DNA from 4 places in the Arthrobacter sp. TJ-265 genome. Region 3 is predicted to be linked to each of the others. Evidence: riboswitches for the same ligand, from Rfam matches in the RefSeq annotation. Region 3 holds a riboswitch; each other region holds the start of a gene.
What was found. Region 3 has a riboswitch for S-adenosylmethionine ahead of AC4D2E_RS10850 (LLM class flavin-dependent oxidoreductase). Riboswitches for the same ligand answer to the same signal wherever they lie in the genome.

Region 1 (4,203 bases), on a different contig from region 3:
AGGACGCGCAGGAGGGTGGACTTGCCGGACCCGGAGGGGCCGATGACCGACGCCGTCGTGCCCTGCTCCACGTGCAGGTCGATCCCCCGCAGCACGTGGTTGGAGCCGAAGGACAGGTGCAGGTTCCTGCCCGTCAGGGTCCCTGATTCTTGTGTCTTCACGCCTTCGCTCCTTCGCCGATCCTTGCGGCCAGTTCATCCGGTTCGGGCTTCTGCTTCCTGCCCACGCGCAGCCGGTTGTCGATGAAGTTGACCAGGTGCGTGAGCGGGATGGTCAGGCACAGGTAGAGCACGCCGGCAGCGATGAGCGGTGACAGGTTGCCGGTGTTGCTCGCGGCGTCGTTGCCCACCCGGAAGAGTTCGCGCTCACTGGCCACGAGGCCGATGAAGTAGATGAGCGAGGACTCCTTGATGAGCGAGATGAACTGGTTCACCAGGGCCGGCAGCACGCGCCGCACGCCCTGGGGGATCACGACGAGCTGCATCGACGAGCTGTAGCTGAAGCCGAGGGCACGCGACGCCTCCAGCTGTCCCTTCTCCACGCTCTGGATGCCGGAGCGGAAGATCTCACCGATGTAGGCCGAGGCGATCAGCGAGAGGGCGAGGATGCCCAGCGGGTACGGGCTCGTGCTGCCCGTGATCTCCCGGAGGATCGGGCCGAGCCCGAGGCCGATGAGCAGGATGATCACGACGGCGGGTAGCCCGCGGAAGATGTCCGTGTAGACGCGGGCGATCCACCGCAGCACGCGGTTGCGTGAGATCCCCATGACGGCGAGGATCATCCCGACGATCGTCCCGATGATCCCCGACGCCAGGGCGAGCATGATGGTGTTCGGCAGGCCGACGGTCAGGAGGTCCGGCAGGACAGCCGCCATCGCCTCCCAGTCGAAGAACGTCTTCCCGAGCTGTTCGAGGGCATCCATGCAGGGACCGCTACTTTACTTCCACGGCTTTGCTGCCGGGCTTCCAGTCGGAGGGCATCTCGCGGTCCGGGTACCACTCCTCGGTGAGCTCGGTCCACGTGCCGTCGGCGACGACGGCGTCGAGGCCCGCATTGAGGGCGTCGATGAGCGGCTGGTTGTCGCTGTTCACGGCGTACGCGGTGAAGTTCTCGGTGTTGATGATGGTCTCGGCGATCGTCGTGTCGTCGCCCTCCTTCACCTGACCGGTGGCCTGCTGCGACGGGGCCACCCAGGCGTCCACCTGCCCGTTCTTCACGTTCGCGTAGACGGTGTTGTAGTCGGGGAAGCGCACCGGCTCGAGACCGAGGGTGTTGGAGACGTAGTCGTCCTGGACGGTGCCCTGGACCACGCCGATGCGGGTGCTCTCCGAGAGCGAGTCGAAGCCTGTGACCGAGGAGCCGTTCTTCGTGACGACGGCCATGTAGCCGAAGTCGTAGCCGTTGGTGAAGCCCACGTTCTCGCGGCGCTCCGCGGTGGTGGAGATCGAGGAGGATCCGACGTCGAACTGCTTGTTCTGCACCTGGGCGAGGAGCGCGGAGAAGTCCGTGGACGCGAACTCGACCTCCAGGCCCAGCTTGTCGCCGATGGCGCGCAGCAGCTCGTTGTCGTAGCCGGTGAAGACGCCGTCCTCGAGGAAGATGTTCGGCGGGGCGTCCGAGAGCGTGCCGACGCGCAGCGTGCCGTCGGTGACGAGGCCGAGCTCGGCCGTGTCGATCTCGTCGATCGGCGTCGTGGTCTCGGTCGTGTACTGGTCGAGCGACTGCTGGTCGCTGCCGGCCAGGGCGTCCGTGGTCTCGGTGGGCTCGCTGCTGCCGCTGCCGCAGGAGACGGTCAAGGCGAGGAAGGGGACGGCGAATGCCGCCAGGACCTTGCGGGAGATGTTCATGATGTCCTTCGAGGTGCCGGCCCGGATGGAGGCGCGGGGAACGGGGATGGTGCGGGGGACGCCGGGTCACGGCGAGGAGGGGACAGGCTGCTGGGTGACACGCTCACTGTTCTGGGATGTGCGCGGGTGCGGGTGCCGTCACGGAGGAATGGTCCGGGACAGGCCGCACGACGCCGTACTTGCCAACCGGGGGACTTGTCCCGGCGGCCGAATCTTCACCTGGAGCACCCCACTACGGGAGAGGGTTGCTGTCCAGCCGGCCAGGGCCGAGGGCTGGAACTCTTGATTGCAGGCAAAACGCTAGGGCAGCACGAAGCACCGGGTCAAAACGAGAGGGCCGAAAACCGACGCTTGACGTAGCAGAAGGGCCTTCAGGGGCCGTTTTGTGGCGGAGATTACACGAAGCGGTCCACGAGGTCGGTGAGTTCGGCGGTCAGCGCGCTCGAGGTGCGGAGGTCCTGGCCGTCCAGCGAGAGCACCGGCGCGAGGAGCCGGATACTCGAGATCAGCCACACGGCGTCGGCCTCGAGCAGGTGGTGCGGTTCCAGCGGTCCGTAGCCGAGCTCCCACCCCTGGTCCTTCGCCGCGGCGAACAGCGCGCTCTGTGAGGTCCCAGCGAGGATCCCGCTCTCGAGCTGCGGCGTGAGGAGGGTCTTCCGGCCGTCGCGGTCGTAGGCGAGGAGGACGGTCGACGTCGGGCCTTCCAGCACCTTGCCGTCGGAGGAGGTGAAGATGACGTCGTCCGCCCCGTGCGCCTTCGCGTAGCGGACGGCGGCCATGTTGACGGCGTAGGAGAGGGTCTTCGCCCCCAGGAGCAGCCAGGGCGCGCGCTGGGCGACGGTGCTGTCGTACCCGCGCTCGAGGAAGAGGACCTTCAGGCCCGTCTCGCGCTGCCGGAGGGTGGCCTCGGGCACGCGGGAAACCTGCACCCAGGCCGTGGCCCGCCCGGCACCCTCGACGCCGCGCGTGGCGACCAGCTTCACGACGGCGTGTCCCTGGTCCGGTTCCGCTGCCGCGAACTCGCGCAGGCCGGTGCGGATCGCGCGGCTCCACGCCTCGGCGTCGGGCACGGTCAGATCCAGGGCGTCAGCCGACGCCGCGAGGCGCGCCAGGTGCGCCTGCTCCTTGCGGGGGGCTCCGTCGACGGCGAGCAGGGATTCGAAGAGGCCGTCCCCGCGGGTGGCGCCGAGGTCGGTGGCCATCAGCTGCGGCTGGGACGCGTCGGCCACCCTGCCGTCGTCATGGGCCGGGTCCAGGAACACGAGAACAGTCATGGGCCACAGCGTAGCCGCCGGAACCCCGCGGCCTCAGGTGAGTCTGACCTTCCGGGTGAAGAGTTTCTGCAGCAGGATGAAGACGAGGAGCAGGGCGCCGATCACGATGCGCGTCCACCAGGAGCTCAGCGTGCCCTCGTAGGAGATGAACGTCTGGACGATACCGAGCACGAGCACCCCCGTGAGGGAGCCGAGCACGTACCCGTAGCCTCCCGTCAGCAGCGTCCCGCCCACCACGACCGCCGCGATGGCGTCGAGTTCCAGCCCGGTGGCCGCCAGGCTGTAGCCCGAGAGGCTGTAGAACGAGAAGAGGATCCCGGCGATCGAGGAGCACAGTCCGCTGATCCCGTACACGAGGACCTTGGTGCGCGGGACGGCGAGGCCCATGAGCAGCGCCGAGGACTCTCCGCCACCGATCGCGTACACGGTCCGCCCGAACCGCGTCTGATGCAGCACGTAGAACGCGACGGCGACCACGACGAGGGCGATCACGACGCCGGGGGAGACGAACAGCGTCCCCACCAGCGGGATCCTCGCCTGCGCCATGGAGGTGAAGAAGGGGTCGGTCACGGTGATGGAATCGACGCTGATGACGTAGCAGAGGCCCCGCGCCAGGAACAGGCCCGCAAGGGTGACGATGAAGGGCTGGATCTCGAAGACCTGGATCACGAGTCCCATGAGCAGGCCGAAGGTGGCACCGGTCAGGAGGACGAGGGCGATGACCGCGGCGGGGTTCCAGCCGGCCTGCAGGAGGGCGGCGGCGATCATCATGGACAGCGCGACGACGGAGCCGACGGAGAGGTCGATGCCCCCGGTGAGGATCACGAACGTCATGCCGACGGCGAGGACGATCAGGAACGTGTTGTCGATCAGGAGGTTGAGGAAGACCTGCCCGGACAGGAACCCCGGGTACATGACGGCGCCGGCGGCGAACATGGCGAGGAAGAGGCCCATCGTCGCGAGGGTGGGGGCGTACCGCGCCTTGCCCCGCAGCCGGGTCATGCGGGGGCGGTCGAGCGGTGCCGGGGTGCGGGTGAGCACGGACATCAGGCGGCCACCTTCGGTCGGGACGGCTCGGTCAC
Region 2 (4,203 bases), on a different contig from region 3:
GGTCGGCGAGGCGGTCAACCCCGAGGCGTGGCGCTGGTTCCGCCGGAACCTCGGCCGCGACGAGGTGCCCGTCGTCGACACCTGGTGGCAGTCCGAGACCGGCGCCACGGTGCTCTCCCCCAGCCCCACCGACGCGGACTTCAAGCCGGGCTGCGCTGCCCGCGCACTGCCCGGGGTCAGCACGCGCATCGTCGACGAGGAGGGCCACCCCGTCCCGCCGGGCGTGCATGGCCTGATCGTGGTGGACCGCCACGGCCCGGCCATGGCGCGCACCGTCTGGGGAGACCCGCAGCGGTATCTCGACTCCTACTGGCGGAGGTTCGCAGCGCAGGGCTGGTTCCTGGCCGGCGACGGCGCCCGGTACGACGACGACGGTGACACCTGGATCCTGGGCCGCGTGGACGACGTCATCAACGTCTCGGGTCATCGCCTGTCCACGATCGAGATCGAATCGGCGCTCGTGGCCCATCCCCTCGTCACCGAAGCCGGCGCATGCCCCGTGCCCGATCCCCTGACGGGCCATGCCATTGCGGCCTTCGTGGTCCTCGCCGCGGGTACGGATCCGGACACGGACGTCACCTCGACGCTCCGCGCCCACGTCGCGGCGGCGATCGGACCGATCGCGCGGCCGTCCGCCGTCGTCGTCGTGCCCGATGTGCCGAAGACGCGCTCCGGCAAGATCATGCGCCGTCTGCTCACACAGCTCTACGAGGGCTCGCCGCTCGGGGACACCACGTCCCTGCAGAACGAGGGGTGCATCGCGGGGATCCAGGACGTGCTGTCCCGCCGCTGACGCACCGTCCGGGAGCGGTCATTAAAAGAAGGAAGCGGCAGGGCCCCGTCCAAGCACCTGCCGCTTCCCGCGCGTGGTTCGTTCCGGTGTCAGCCAGCAACCCGGACGAAGGAGGCTCCCGGGAGGTCGGAGAGGGAGTGCTGCATGGTGAGGTTCGCCCCGTTCATGCCGCTGCTGATGACCTGGCCGCCGCCGGCGTAGATCGCGACGTGGCCGCCGGTGACGACGAGGTCACCCGGGGCAGGGGATGCCACCCTGGAGCCGAACTGCAGGAACTGCGAGGGGCCGAGGTCGCCGACGGGGATTCCTGCGGCGCGCAGTGCCTTCTCCGCGAGGATGGTGCAGTCCTGGACGGCACCGGAGGCGAGCTGGGACCGGGCGGAGGCCAGAAGGGTGCCGGCGGTACCACCGGAGGCTGCGACCGGGGTGATCTTGGCGGAGGCCAGGTACACGCCGGAGCCGGGAGCCGTGGAGGCGGGAGCCGGGGCGAAGGCCGCGGCCTGCTGGACAGGCGCAGCAGGAGCCACGACGGCCGCGGGCGCAGCCTGGGGAGCGGCCACGGGCACCGAGACCGTCCGGGCCGGGGCCGCAGCGGCGCCGCCCGTCGGGATGGTGATGGTGTCGCCCGGGAAGATGATCGATGCGACGGACAGGCCGTTCGCCGTGAGGACCGCGGTCAGGTCCACGCCGTAGCGTGCCGAGACGGCGCCCAGCGTGTCACCCGGGACGACGGTGTGCGTCGTCGGGGAGGCGACCGCTGTCTGCGCGGCGGGGGCAGCCTGTGCTGCGGGGGCTGCAACGACCGCGGGGGTCGTCGTCGCGCCCTGCTCGGTGTACTCACCGGCATGGGCGGTGCCCACGGCGCCGAGCGCGAGGCCCGAGGTGACGGCGGCGATGGCGACGGGGCGGCCTACGGCGGTGGTGTGGGCCCTGGCGGCGCGGGACAGGCCCTGCAGCGCGAGACTGCCGTCGACGTCGGCACGGTGGCGCGCTGAAGAAATGTTTCGTGACATGGTTCTATACCTCTCCCATGCCTGCGGGGTGAGCTGTCGGGTTCGGATGGGAGTCACCCGGCCGCGAACATCACCCGTGGGTGATGTGGTGCGACTTAACCCCGAGGGCGCCTGCAGGGTCTCCTGCGCGCCCGGTGGAACTAGTGGTTCCCCCGTCCCTGCCTTTCGTGGTTGCGAACGAGTCCGGGACGACGGCAGGGCTCGGCATTCCGTCCAGGAGCGCCCCACGGTCGCGGAAGCACATGTTGACCATACCCAACAGCAGTCACTTCTGTCACATTAGAGTAACGGGGGGTGAAGTGCTCCTCAGCCGCGCAGCGCCCGCCAGCGACGGAGGGCGAAGACCGTCCCGGCTGCACTGAGCGAGAGCAGCACCGCCTGCTGGATGTAGAACCAGTCCGTGGCCGCCGTTCCAAGGCCGCCCAGGGCCACAAGGATGCTGCTGGCCAGCGTGAGCGTCAGCGCGGCTCCGACGTACCAGAGCGTCTGCCACAGCTTGCGGTCCTGCGCCCGGCTTGCCGATCTCCATTCCTCCATCCCTCCAGCCTAGGTCGCCGCAACCCCTGCCTCACACGGGGACACATGGTTTGGTTCTGCACCGGCCCGGTGTCAGACTCGATCCGACCATCCCGAGCGGCTGAGAGATCTGGCTCACTGACGCCGCAGCAACCCTGGCCTCCGCGTTGCGCGGCGGCATGAGGGTGCTACTGCCAGAACGATGGAGGAACCCATGAGTGCAGCCACGGCAGCCTTCGGCATCGACGTCGCCCCCGAAATCCCCCTCGCAGCATCCGAACCCAGCAAGGCAGGTGCCTGATGGCAGAACGTTCCTTCGGTTTCCGCACGCGTGCACTCCACGCCGGCGGCACTCCCGACGCCACCCACGGGGCCCGGGCCGTCCCCATCTACCAGACGACCTCGTTCGTGTTCAAGGACACCAACGACGCCGCGAACCTCTTCGCCCTGCAGAAGTACGGCAACATCTACTCGCGGATCGGCAATCCGACGGTCGCGGCGTTCGAGGAGCGCATCGCCTCCCTCGAGGGCGGGATCGGGGCCGTGGCGACGGCGTCGGGCATGAGCGCGGAGTTCATCACCTTCGCGGCGCTCTGCCAGGCCGGGGACCACATCGTCGCCGCCTCCCAGCTGTACGGCGGCACGGTCACCCAGCTCGACGTCACCCTGCGCCGGTTCGGCATCGAGACCACCTTCGTCCCCGGGACGGACCCCGCGGACTACGCGGCCGCCCTCCGGGACAACACCAAGGCGGTCTACGCCGAGGTGATCGCGAACCCCTCCGGCGAGATCGCCGACCTCGCAGGCCTCGCGAAGGTCGCCCACGACGCCGGCATCCCGTTCATCGTCGACTCCACGCTGAGCACGCCCTACCTGGTGCGCCCCATCGAGCACGGCGCGGACATCGTCATCCATTCGGCCACCAAATTCATCGGCGGGCACGGCACCACGCTCGGCGGCGTGATCGTGGAGAGCGGCCGCTTCGACTGGGGCAACGGCAAATTCCCCATGATGACCGAACCCGTGCCCTCCTATGGCAACATCCAGTGGTGGGCGAACTTCGGGGAATACGGGTTCCTGACCAAGCTGCGCACCGAGCAGCTCCGCGACATCGGGCCCTCCCTCTCGCCGATGTCCGCGTTCCAGCTCCTCCAGGGGGTCGAGACCCTCGCGCAGCGCCTGGACGAACACCTCGAGAACGCCCTGGCCGTCGCGGAGTGGCTGCAGGCCGACCCGCGGGTGGAGTACGTCAACTACGCCGGGCTCCCCACCCACGCGCATCATGAGCGGGCGAAGACCTACCTTCCGCAGGGCCCCGGCTCCGTGTTCAGCTTCGGCATCAGGGGCGGGCGCAAGGCGGGACAGAAGTTCATCGAGTCCCTGCAGCTCGCCTCGCACCTCGCGAACGTGGGCGACTCCCGCACCCTCGTGATCCATCCGGGCTCGACGACGCACCAGCAGCTCTCGGCCGAGCAGCTCGCAGCGGCGGGCGTCCCCGAGGACCTCGTGCGCATCTCCGTGGGCCTGGAGGACCTCGAGGACATCCTCTGGGACCTGGACCAGGCCCTGGACATCGCGGTGAACGCCGCCGACGCCTCCTTCGAGGACCTGCCGCAGGAAGCGGCCGGAGAGAACGACGACGACGCATCGGCGACGCGGGCAGTGGGAGTGGGAGCATGAGCGGCGGCACCGGCAACGCGACACCTGGACGGACCTGGGAAGGGCCGACGGCGCCCGAACGGCTGAACCTGCTGAGGCACGCTCGGTCGGTCGCGATCGTCGGGGCCTCGGACAAGCCCTCGCGGGCGTCCTACTTCGTGGCGACCTACCTGCAGTCCTCCTCCCCCTACCGCCTGTACTTCGTCAACCCGGTGGCGAAGG
Region 3 (4,203 bases):
ACGGCACACCGAGGGCGACGGTCGCCTGGCACGCAGAAGGCGACGCCCACAATGGGACGTCGCCTTCACATCGCGGACCTGGACTACAGTGCTGCTTCGATGGCCTCCGCCACCGGCGTCTCACCGCTGTTGAACTGGATGGTCTTGTCCACTGTGCCGAGGTTGCCAAGCACGACTGCGGCCACGAGCGCGACGTCCTCGCGGGCCACCGAGTCCTGCTGCGGCTCGGCAGACACCTCGATCATGCCGGTTCCCGGATCGGTCGTGAGAACTCCGGGCTGGAGGATGGTCCAGGCCAGTTCCGAGTTGCGCAGGTGCTCATCAGCCGCAGCCTTCGATTCGGCATAGTGGAAAAAGCCGTTGTCCTCGGGGACTCCGTGGTCCTTGCGTGCCCCGAGGTAGGACACCATGACATAACGGCCCACCGACGCTTCCTGGGCAGCGTCCATCGAACGAATCGCCGCGTCACGATCCACGGCATACGTTGCCTCAGGGCTCGCGCCACCTGCACCGGCAGACCAGACGACGGCGTCGTGGCCACGGAAGACTTCAGTCATCTGCGCCACCGACAACTCGGAGACGTCAGCGACCACGGGGGTCGCGCCCGCCTGCTCGACATCGCCGGCATGGTCCTGGTTGCGGAAGATCGAACTGACCTGGTGACCCTGGCTCGTGAGGATCTTCGTGAGGTGCAGGGCTACTTTTCCGTGCCCACCGATGATGGCTACGCGTGACATGGGAACTCCTTCTGTCGAATGACTGATCGTCGGATACCTTGTCTTCGACGCTAGTCCCCGCACCTCGGGCTGGCCACCTTCCTGCGGGTGTTCCGCCGCCAGCGCAGGCCTATTCCCCAGGACCGCCGCCAATGCTCAGGACACCTCGGGACCCTGCTGACACGTCCGACCGGACGGGCCGGACTGCCGGTGCGGGACCCAGCGAGGCGTCAATAGCCGACGCGAAAGCGGCGAACCCGACCGACACCTTGGCACCACACCCGCGGAGGCGTCAGCGACCGATCAACCGATGCGTCAGGGGCGGATCGTCTGGAGTCGGTACCGCGCACCGCGATGCTCCTCGGGCAGACGATCGCCCTTCCCGAACAGCTTCTGCCGCAATGTCCCTTCCGTGTACTCCGTCGGATACGCACCACGCTTCTGCAGCTCCGGCACGACGAACTCGATGATGTCCTCGAAAGTCCCCGGGGTGATTGCATAGGCGAGGTTGAAGCCGTCGACGTCGGTCTCCTCGACCCACGCCTGGAGTTCATTGGCGACCTGCACACCCGAGCCGACGATGCGCGGACCGAGCCCACCGATCCCCGCCGACTCGGCGATGTCCCGCACGGTCCACGGCGAGCCGTCGTCGTTCACCTTCTGGAAGTTGGCCACGGCGGACTGGATGGCGTTGGACTTGACGTTGCCGAGCGGCTCGTCCGGGTCGTAGACGGAGAGATCCACGCCCAACCACCCCGAGACGAGCACGAGGGCTCCCTCGTAGCTGACGTACTGCTGGTAGTCGGCGTGCTTGGCCTGGGCCTTCTCCTCCGTCTCGTCCGTGATGACGGTGAGCAGCGTATAGATCCGCACCGAGTAGCGGTCACGACCCTCGGCTTCGACGGCATCCCGGATCTTCCTCGCCACGTCCTTCAGCCGCTCCTTCGTGGGTGCAGCGACGAACACCGCTTCCGCGTTGCCGGCCGCGAAGGCGATGCCACGGGAGGACGCGCCGGCCTGGAAGATGACCGGCGTCCGCTGCGGTGACGGCTCGCTGAGATGGATCCCCGGCACCTTGAAGTACTTGCCGTCATGGTCGATGTCGTGGACCTTGGCCGGATCCGTGAAGACGCCCGTCTCGCGGTCGCGGACCACGGCGTCGTCCTCCCAGGACCCCTCGAGCAGCTTGTAGAGGACCTCGAGGTACTCATCCGCGTGGTCGTAACGCGCATCGTGCTCGAGCTGGTCCTCCTGGCCCATGTTGCGTGCGGCAGAAGGAAGATACCCGGTCACCACGTTCCAGCCGACCCGCCCCTTGGTGAGATGGTCCAGCGTGGAGAGCCGGCGCGCGAAGGGATAGGGGTGCTCGTAGGCGGTGCCTGCCGTGACGCCGAACCCGAGGTGCTCGGTGACGAGCGCCATCGCGGAGACGAGCAGGAACGGGTCGTTGACCGGCGTCTGCGTCCCCTGCCGCAGGGTGGCCTCGTTGGACCCGCCGTAGACGTCGTACGTGCCGAGGACATCGGCGATGAAGACGCCGTCGAACAAGCCCTTCTCGAGGGTCTTCGCCAGATCGGCCCAGTAGCTCAGGTCCTTGTAGCGCCACGACTGGTCGTCGGGGTGGCGCCACAGCCCCGGCGACTGATGACCTACGCAGTTCATGTCGAAAGCGTTGAAGCGGATACGGCGCGGTGATGTGGGCATGAAGATTCCTCATGTCGGGGCACTGCCGTGGCGGAAGCGCCATACTTGCCCGCACTGCCTGTGCCGGCCGAATCCTCACCTGGGGCACCCCACTACAGCGAGAGGGTTGCCGTCCAACGAACCAGGGTTTTGCGTTGGAGCTCTTGATTCTGCTCACGAGCGTAAGTGGGCCGAGACGCCGCCGTCCACCCGCCGTCGTCACCGCGCGTCACGCGTCCAGCCTCCCCGATGCCCGGCCAGCACCTGCCGCACCGCGAATATCCCCTGTCCGGCGAATGCCCGACGGCGGTAGTGCGCACTGAGCGAAGAGAACAACAGGAAGCGCAAAGAAACCATTGCAAATAGTTCTTTGCAATGGCACACTGATGTCATGGATGAAGCCAACGGCAGTGGAAGACAGCCCGCCAACGACGGCGACCGCGTCGTCGACGGGGCAGCACTCAAGGCCCTCGCTCACCCCCTCAGGATCCAGCTGCTCGAGGTCCTGTCCAGCTACGGGCCGCAGACCGCGAGCAGCATCGGCAAACGCATCGGCGAGTCGAGTGGGGCTACGAGCTACCACCTGAGGCAGCTGGCGCGTTACGGGCTCGTCCGGGAGGTGGCGGATCGCGGGTCCGCCCGTGAGCGGTGGTGGGAACGGCCCCGGGGGTCCCTGACCCTCAGCACTCCCGAACTCGAGCAGGACCCCACCACACGGGAAGCCGCGCGGCAGGTGAACCGCCAGTTCGAACGCGGCCGGTCCGAGGCACTCGCCACCTTCATGGCCAGTGGCTCCGAGTCCGTCCCACCCGAATGGGCGGACGCAGCCGTGATCGCAACGATGAACGCCCACCTGACGGCGGACCAACTCGCCGCCCTCGCCCTCGACATGAGCGAGATCCTTCGCGAGAAGCTCGACGCCTACCGCTCCGAGCCGGGCACCCCGGCAACCCGCCCCGTCCAGATCCACTTCAACGCCTTCCCCCTCATCGACCTGCAGGAGTCGTCATGACCAGCACAGCCCTTCACGCCGGCTACCCGGCGCTCGCCGGCCCACCCCGGGGAGGTCTCGCGTCCCGGACGCTCATCCGCCTGGGCACCGCCTTCATCGCAGCAGGATCGTCTCTGGCCTCCGCGGACGGTACCAACGGGGAGCTCTTCCACCGCCACCTCGAGCGCAGGTCCGACCTGCAAGCCCTCGCCCACAGCGGCATCCATCTCCTCTAGCCGCGCTGCGGGTATCGTCCTCCGGGACGACCACCCTCGTCGGACCGCACCACGGTGATAACGGCCTTCCGGGCAGGCGGTAACTGCCTCCTCCAAACGCACTTCGGCGACCACCGAAGACAGGACGCACCCCGGCGCCCGCAGGCCGGACACACCGCTCCAACCACCACAGGCCGGACGCACCGCGACAACCACCGCAGGTAGGACCCGTCCGGCGCCTCCCGCGGGTCAGACGCATCGCGACGACCACCGCAGGTAGGACCCGCCCCGGTGCCTCCCGCAGGCCGGACACACCGCGCCGATCACCGCAGGTAGGACCCGCCCCGGCGCCTCCCGCGGGTCAGACGCATAGCGACAACCACCGCAGGTAGGACGCACCCCGACAACTCCCGCAGTAGGACGCACCCCGGCGCCTCCCGCCGGCCGGACACACCGCGCCGACTACCGCAGGTAGGACGCCCCGTTGACGTCCACCACGGTGCCGCTGACCCAGAGCGGAGCATCGATTGCGAGCCAGGCGACCGTCTGCGCCACCTCTTCCGGCGTCGCGACACGGTTGAACGGACTCTGTGCGCGC
Region 4 (4,203 bases), 480 kb from region 3:
CCGGCCGGGCTGCATCCTGCGTCCACGGTAGGCCTGATGGAGGCGATCAAAAAGACCCAATCGGGTGACGTAATCCGCGGCTCGGGGTGGCGCATCTCTATCGCCTGACCGACGACGACGGGATCCGGGGACAGGCCGTCCTTCCCGCTGGCAGGATAGCGTCATGACTGCCGAGTCCTCGTCCTCCACCGTCCCGTCCGCAGCGGGAGGTTCCGTGGATCCGCTCCCGAGGCGGCGGATCACCGCAGAACTGCTGATCGTCTTCGGGCTCTCCCTGGGGCAGTCCGGCGTGTACGCCGTCGTGAGCCTCGCGGACAAGCTCACGCGGGGACCCCTCGCGGGCCAGACCACCACCCTGAACCCGGTGCTGAACGAGCGCGAGTACTTCGACCTCGCCTACCAGCTCCTGGACATCCTCTTCGCGCTGATGCCCGTGGCCCTGGTCCTGTTCCTGCTCAGCGGTCCCGGCGTCTCGGCCGTCCGGCGCCTGGGCCTCACCTTCGAGCAGCCGCTGCGCACCGTCGGTTTCGGGGTGGGGCTCGCCGCGATCATCGCCGTCGGAACGCTCGGGGTGTACGCGGGAGGCCGCGCGCTCGGCATCACGACGGCGCTCGTGCCGGCCGCGCTCGACGACCACTGGTGGACCATCCCGGTACTCGTGCTGTCCGCGCTCCGGCACGCGGTGCTCGAGGAGGTCATCGTGGTCGGGTACCTGTTCATCCGCCTGCGGGACCTCGGCTGGTCCACCCCCGCAATCATCATCACGAGTGCCCTCATCCGGGGCAGCTACCACCTCTACCAGGGGTTCGGGCCGTTCATCGGGAACGTGCTGATGGGCCTGCTGTTCGCCTGGTTCTACACGCGGACACGGCGGGTCATGCCGCTCGTGATCGCCCACGCGCTCATCGACATCACGGGCTTCGTCGGCTACGCCCTGCTCGGGCCGGCCCTGGGGATCGGCACGTGACCGGAGCCTAGATCTCGACGCGACCGCTGTCGGTCTCGAACGTCACCGACATGACCCCGGGCGTCCCGTTGGGGGCGATCCACTGGACCTGCACGCCGTCGAGCGTCCTCTCGACGTCCGTCCCGAGCCAGTCGGTCACCCGCTCGGACGAGCCGGCGATGGTGAGGCAGTCCAGCTTCACCGAGGCGGGGCGGGCCTTCGAGGGGTGGAGGTCCTCCGTGCCGTCGTCCCAGCGGAGCAGGTAGGGGACCTGGGGGTCCGCGATGAGTCCCTTGATGCCGATCTGCTGCCAGGTGAGCTCCTGGCCGTCCGGGAACTTCCGGTTGCCGGGCACCGCGCTGCGCCCGAGGCGCTCCTCGAACGGTGCCAGATCGTCGACGGCGACGCACCAGCCCATCCAGCCTCCGCCGGCCTCGGAGCGGGCGCGGACGGCCTGGCCGAACGGAGCCTTGTCCGACGCCGGGTGGTTCAGCACCTCGACGACCTCCAAATACTGGCCGTTGACCAGGGGGAAGATCATGTTGCGGGTGCCGAAGCGGGGGTGCACACCACCCTTCACCGGCTCCACGCCGAGCTTGGCCGAGATTCGATCGGCCGTCGCGGCAAGTCCATCGGGTTCGCAGGCATAAGATACATGGTCCAGGCGCATGCGGCTATCTTGGCACTAAGTGATCTGGGTCTCGACTAAGGCTTGCCTTACTCCCGGGAGCGTGTCCTGGGAGCCGGTCGGGAGCCGACGTCGGGCGTACCGGGAGCGAACCCTCGGGCGGCTTCACGGAGGGTCACACGGTTGCCGGATCCGCCCGGATCGGTTTACATGAATGCAGGTCATGAGTGCCAGCACACAGCCCCGGCTTGCTGGCCGGCAACCCTCCAACCGCGGTGGGGTGCCCCGGGTGAAGACCAGGTCCGGCGCCCATCGGCGTCGTTCAAGCGCGGGCTCCTGCGGGGTCCGGTCTCCCGGAGCGGCGTCCACCGGCCGGAGCATCGGACAGGCGGAGCCCCTGATCAGAGGGAACACCATGTCCGACGATTGGTCCTTTGAAACACGCCAGATCCACGCCGGCCAGGTGCCGGATGCCACCACAGGGGCGCGTGCGCTCCCCATCTACCAGACGACGTCGTTCGTCTTCCCGAGCGCGGAGAGCGCCGCGAACCGGTTCGCCCTGACCGAACTCGAGCCCATCTACACGCGGATCGGCAACCCGACCCAAGAGGTCGTGGAGACCCGCATCGCGAGCCTCGAAGGCGGCGTCGGCGCGCTCCTGCTGGCCTCCGGCCAGGCCGCCGAGACGTTCGCCGTGCTGAACATCGCGGAGGCGGGGGACCACATCGTGGCCAGCCCCAGCCTCTACGGCGGCACCTACAACCTCTTCAAGCACACGCTGAAGAAGTTCGGGATCGAGACCACGTTCGTCGAGGACCCGGACGACCTCGGGCAGTGGCGCGCGGCACTCCGGCCGAACACCAAGCTCTTCTTCGGCGAGGTGGTCTCCAATCCGCGGCAGGACGTCCTCGACATCGAGGGCATCAGCGCCGTCGCCCACGAGCACGGCATCCCGCTGATCGTCGACAACACGCTGTCCACGCCGTACCTGATCCGGCCCATCGAGTGGGGAGCGGACATCGTGGTGCACTCGGCCACCAAGTACCTAGGCGGGCACGGCAACGCCATCGCCGGGGTCATCGTGGACTCGGGCAACTTCGACTTCGCGCAGGACCCCGAACGGTTCCCGGGCTTCAACACGCCGGACGAGAGCTATCAGGGGCTCGTGTACGCCCGCGATCTCGGGGTGGGCAGTGCGCTGGGCGCCAACCTCGCCTACATCCTCAAGGCCCGCGTCCAGCTGCTCCGCGATCTCGGCTCTGCCGTCTCCCCGTTCAACGCCTTCCTGATCGCCCAGGGACTGGAGACCCTCAGCCTGCGCATGGAACGCCACGTGCAGAACGCGCAGGCGGTCGCCGAGTGGCTGGAGGGACACGACGACGTCGAGCGCGTCACCTACGCGGGGCTCTCCTCGAGTCCGTGGTACGAGCGCGGGAGGAAGTACGGACCCAACGGCACGGGGGCGATCGTGAGCTTCGACATCGCCGGAGGGCTGGAGGCGGGGAAGCGCTTCGTCGACGGCCTCGAACTGCTCTCGCACGTCGCGAACGTGGGCGACGTCCGCTCGCTGGTCATCCACCCCGCGTCCACGACGCACAGCCAGCTCGGGGCGGAGGCGCAGCTCACCGCGGGCGTCCGGCCTGGCCTGGTGCGGCTGTCCGTCGGCGTCGAGAACATCACCGACATCCTCGCCGATCTGGATGCGGGCTTCCGCGCCGCCAAGGGAGCCTGACCGTTCGTGACCACGTACCCTCCTGCTCCGCTGCCCGCATGGACCGACGACGCACCTCCCCAGGGGGACGGGCTGCTCCGTGTCGCGTCGATCGGGCCGCTGGTCCTCGAGACCGGGGGTGAGCTGCCCGACGTCCAGCTGGCGTTCGAGACCTGGGGCCGGCTGGACCGGGACGGCTCCAACGCCGTCCTCGTGCAGCACGCCCTGACCGGCAGCTCGCACGTGGCCCGTGGCGCCTCGGAGGAGGAGGGCTGGTGGGACTCGCTCGTGGGCCCCGGCCGCACGGTGGACACCGACCGCTACTTCGTGGTGGCCGTCAACATGCTGGGAGGCTGCTACGGCTCGACGGGGCCGGCCAGCCTGGCACCCGACGGCGAACCCTGGGGTGCGCGGTTCCCCTTCGTCACCATCCGCGACGCCGTCCGCGCGGAGGGCCTGCTCGCCGACCAGCTCGGTATCCGGCGCTGGCACTCCGTGCTCGGCGGGTCGATGGGCGGCGCCCGGGCCCTCGAATGGGCACTCATGTACCCGCAGCGGGTGGAGCGGTGCGCCGTCATCGCCTGCACTGCCGCCAGTTCGGCCGAACAGATAGCGTTCGCCCAGGCACAGCTGCAGGCCATCCGGCTCGACCCCGCCTACCGCGGCGGCGACTACTACGGCGGCCCGCATCCGGAGGCGGGCCTCGGTATCGCGCGGCGGATCGCGCACATCACCTACCGCGCGGAGCAGGAACTGGAAGCACGCTTCGGTCGCGCGGAGCAGGACGCCGAGCAGCCCCTCGGGGCCGTCCTGCCCGCCGACCGGGGCCGCTACCGGGTGGAGAGCTACCTCGACCACCAGGCCGACAAGCTCGTGGACCGCTTCGACGCCAACAGCTACGTGATCCTCACCGAGGCG

Region 1: linked by a shared signal. The riboswitch ahead of AC4D2E_RS00100 (ABC transporter substrate-binding protein) and the one ahead of AC4D2E_RS10850 (LLM class flavin-dependent oxidoreductase) in region 3 are both predicted to bind S-adenosylmethionine.
Region 2: linked by a shared signal. The riboswitch ahead of AC4D2E_RS12830 (O-acetylhomoserine aminocarboxypropyltransferase/cysteine synthase family protein) and the one ahead of AC4D2E_RS10850 (LLM class flavin-dependent oxidoreductase) in region 3 are both predicted to bind S-adenosylmethionine.
Region 4: linked by a shared signal. The riboswitch ahead of AC4D2E_RS08795 (bifunctional o-acetylhomoserine/o-acetylserine sulfhydrylase) and the one ahead of AC4D2E_RS10850 (LLM class flavin-dependent oxidoreductase) in region 3 are both predicted to bind S-adenosylmethionine.

Annotation. Positions count from the first base shown of each region.
Region 1 covers NZ_JBZCND010000001.1:15,863-20,065, forward strand. The annotation lists gene AC4D2E_RS00090 (amino acid ABC transporter ATP-binding protein) at 1-161, opposite strand, end outside; gene AC4D2E_RS00095 (amino acid ABC transporter permease) at 158-922, opposite strand; gene AC4D2E_RS00100 (ABC transporter substrate-binding protein) at 933-1,847, opposite strand; SAM riboswitch class IV at 2,018-2,135, opposite strand; gene AC4D2E_RS00105 (aminodeoxychorismate lyase) at 2,243-3,121, opposite strand; gene yjfF (galactofuranose ABC transporter, permease protein YjfF) at 3,155-4,168, opposite strand; gene AC4D2E_RS00115 (ABC transporter permease) at 4,168-4,203, opposite strand, start outside.
Region 2 covers NZ_JBZCND010000003.1:245,756-249,958, reverse strand. The annotation lists gene acs (acetate--CoA ligase) at 1-793, shown strand, start outside; gene AC4D2E_RS12840 (C40 family peptidase) at 883-1,806, opposite strand; cyclic di-AMP (ydaO/yuaA leader) riboswitch at 1,812-1,992, opposite strand; gene AC4D2E_RS12835 (hypothetical protein) at 2,113-2,343, opposite strand; SAM riboswitch class I at 2,428-2,531, shown strand; gene AC4D2E_RS12830 (O-acetylhomoserine aminocarboxypropyltransferase/cysteine synthase family protein) at 2,623-4,002, shown strand; gene AC4D2E_RS12825 (CoA-binding protein) at 3,999-4,203, shown strand, end outside.
Region 3 covers NZ_JBZCND010000002.1:496,706-500,908, forward strand. The annotation lists gene AC4D2E_RS10845 (SDR family oxidoreductase) at 84-737, opposite strand; gene AC4D2E_RS10850 (LLM class flavin-dependent oxidoreductase) at 1,032-2,420, opposite strand; SAM riboswitch class IV at 2,457-2,569, opposite strand; gene AC4D2E_RS10855 (helix-turn-helix domain-containing protein) at 2,791-3,411, shown strand; gene AC4D2E_RS10860 (hypothetical protein) at 3,408-3,626, shown strand; gene AC4D2E_RS10865 (SDR family NAD(P)-dependent oxidoreductase) at 4,068-4,203, opposite strand, start outside.
Region 4 covers NZ_JBZCND010000002.1:16,038-20,240, reverse strand. The annotation lists gene AC4D2E_RS08805 (CPBP family intramembrane glutamic endopeptidase) at 164-967, shown strand; gene AC4D2E_RS08800 (VOC family protein) at 975-1,616, opposite strand; SAM riboswitch class IV at 1,794-1,909, shown strand; gene AC4D2E_RS08795 (bifunctional o-acetylhomoserine/o-acetylserine sulfhydrylase) at 1,990-3,306, shown strand; gene metX (homoserine O-acetyltransferase MetX) at 3,313-4,203, shown strand, end outside.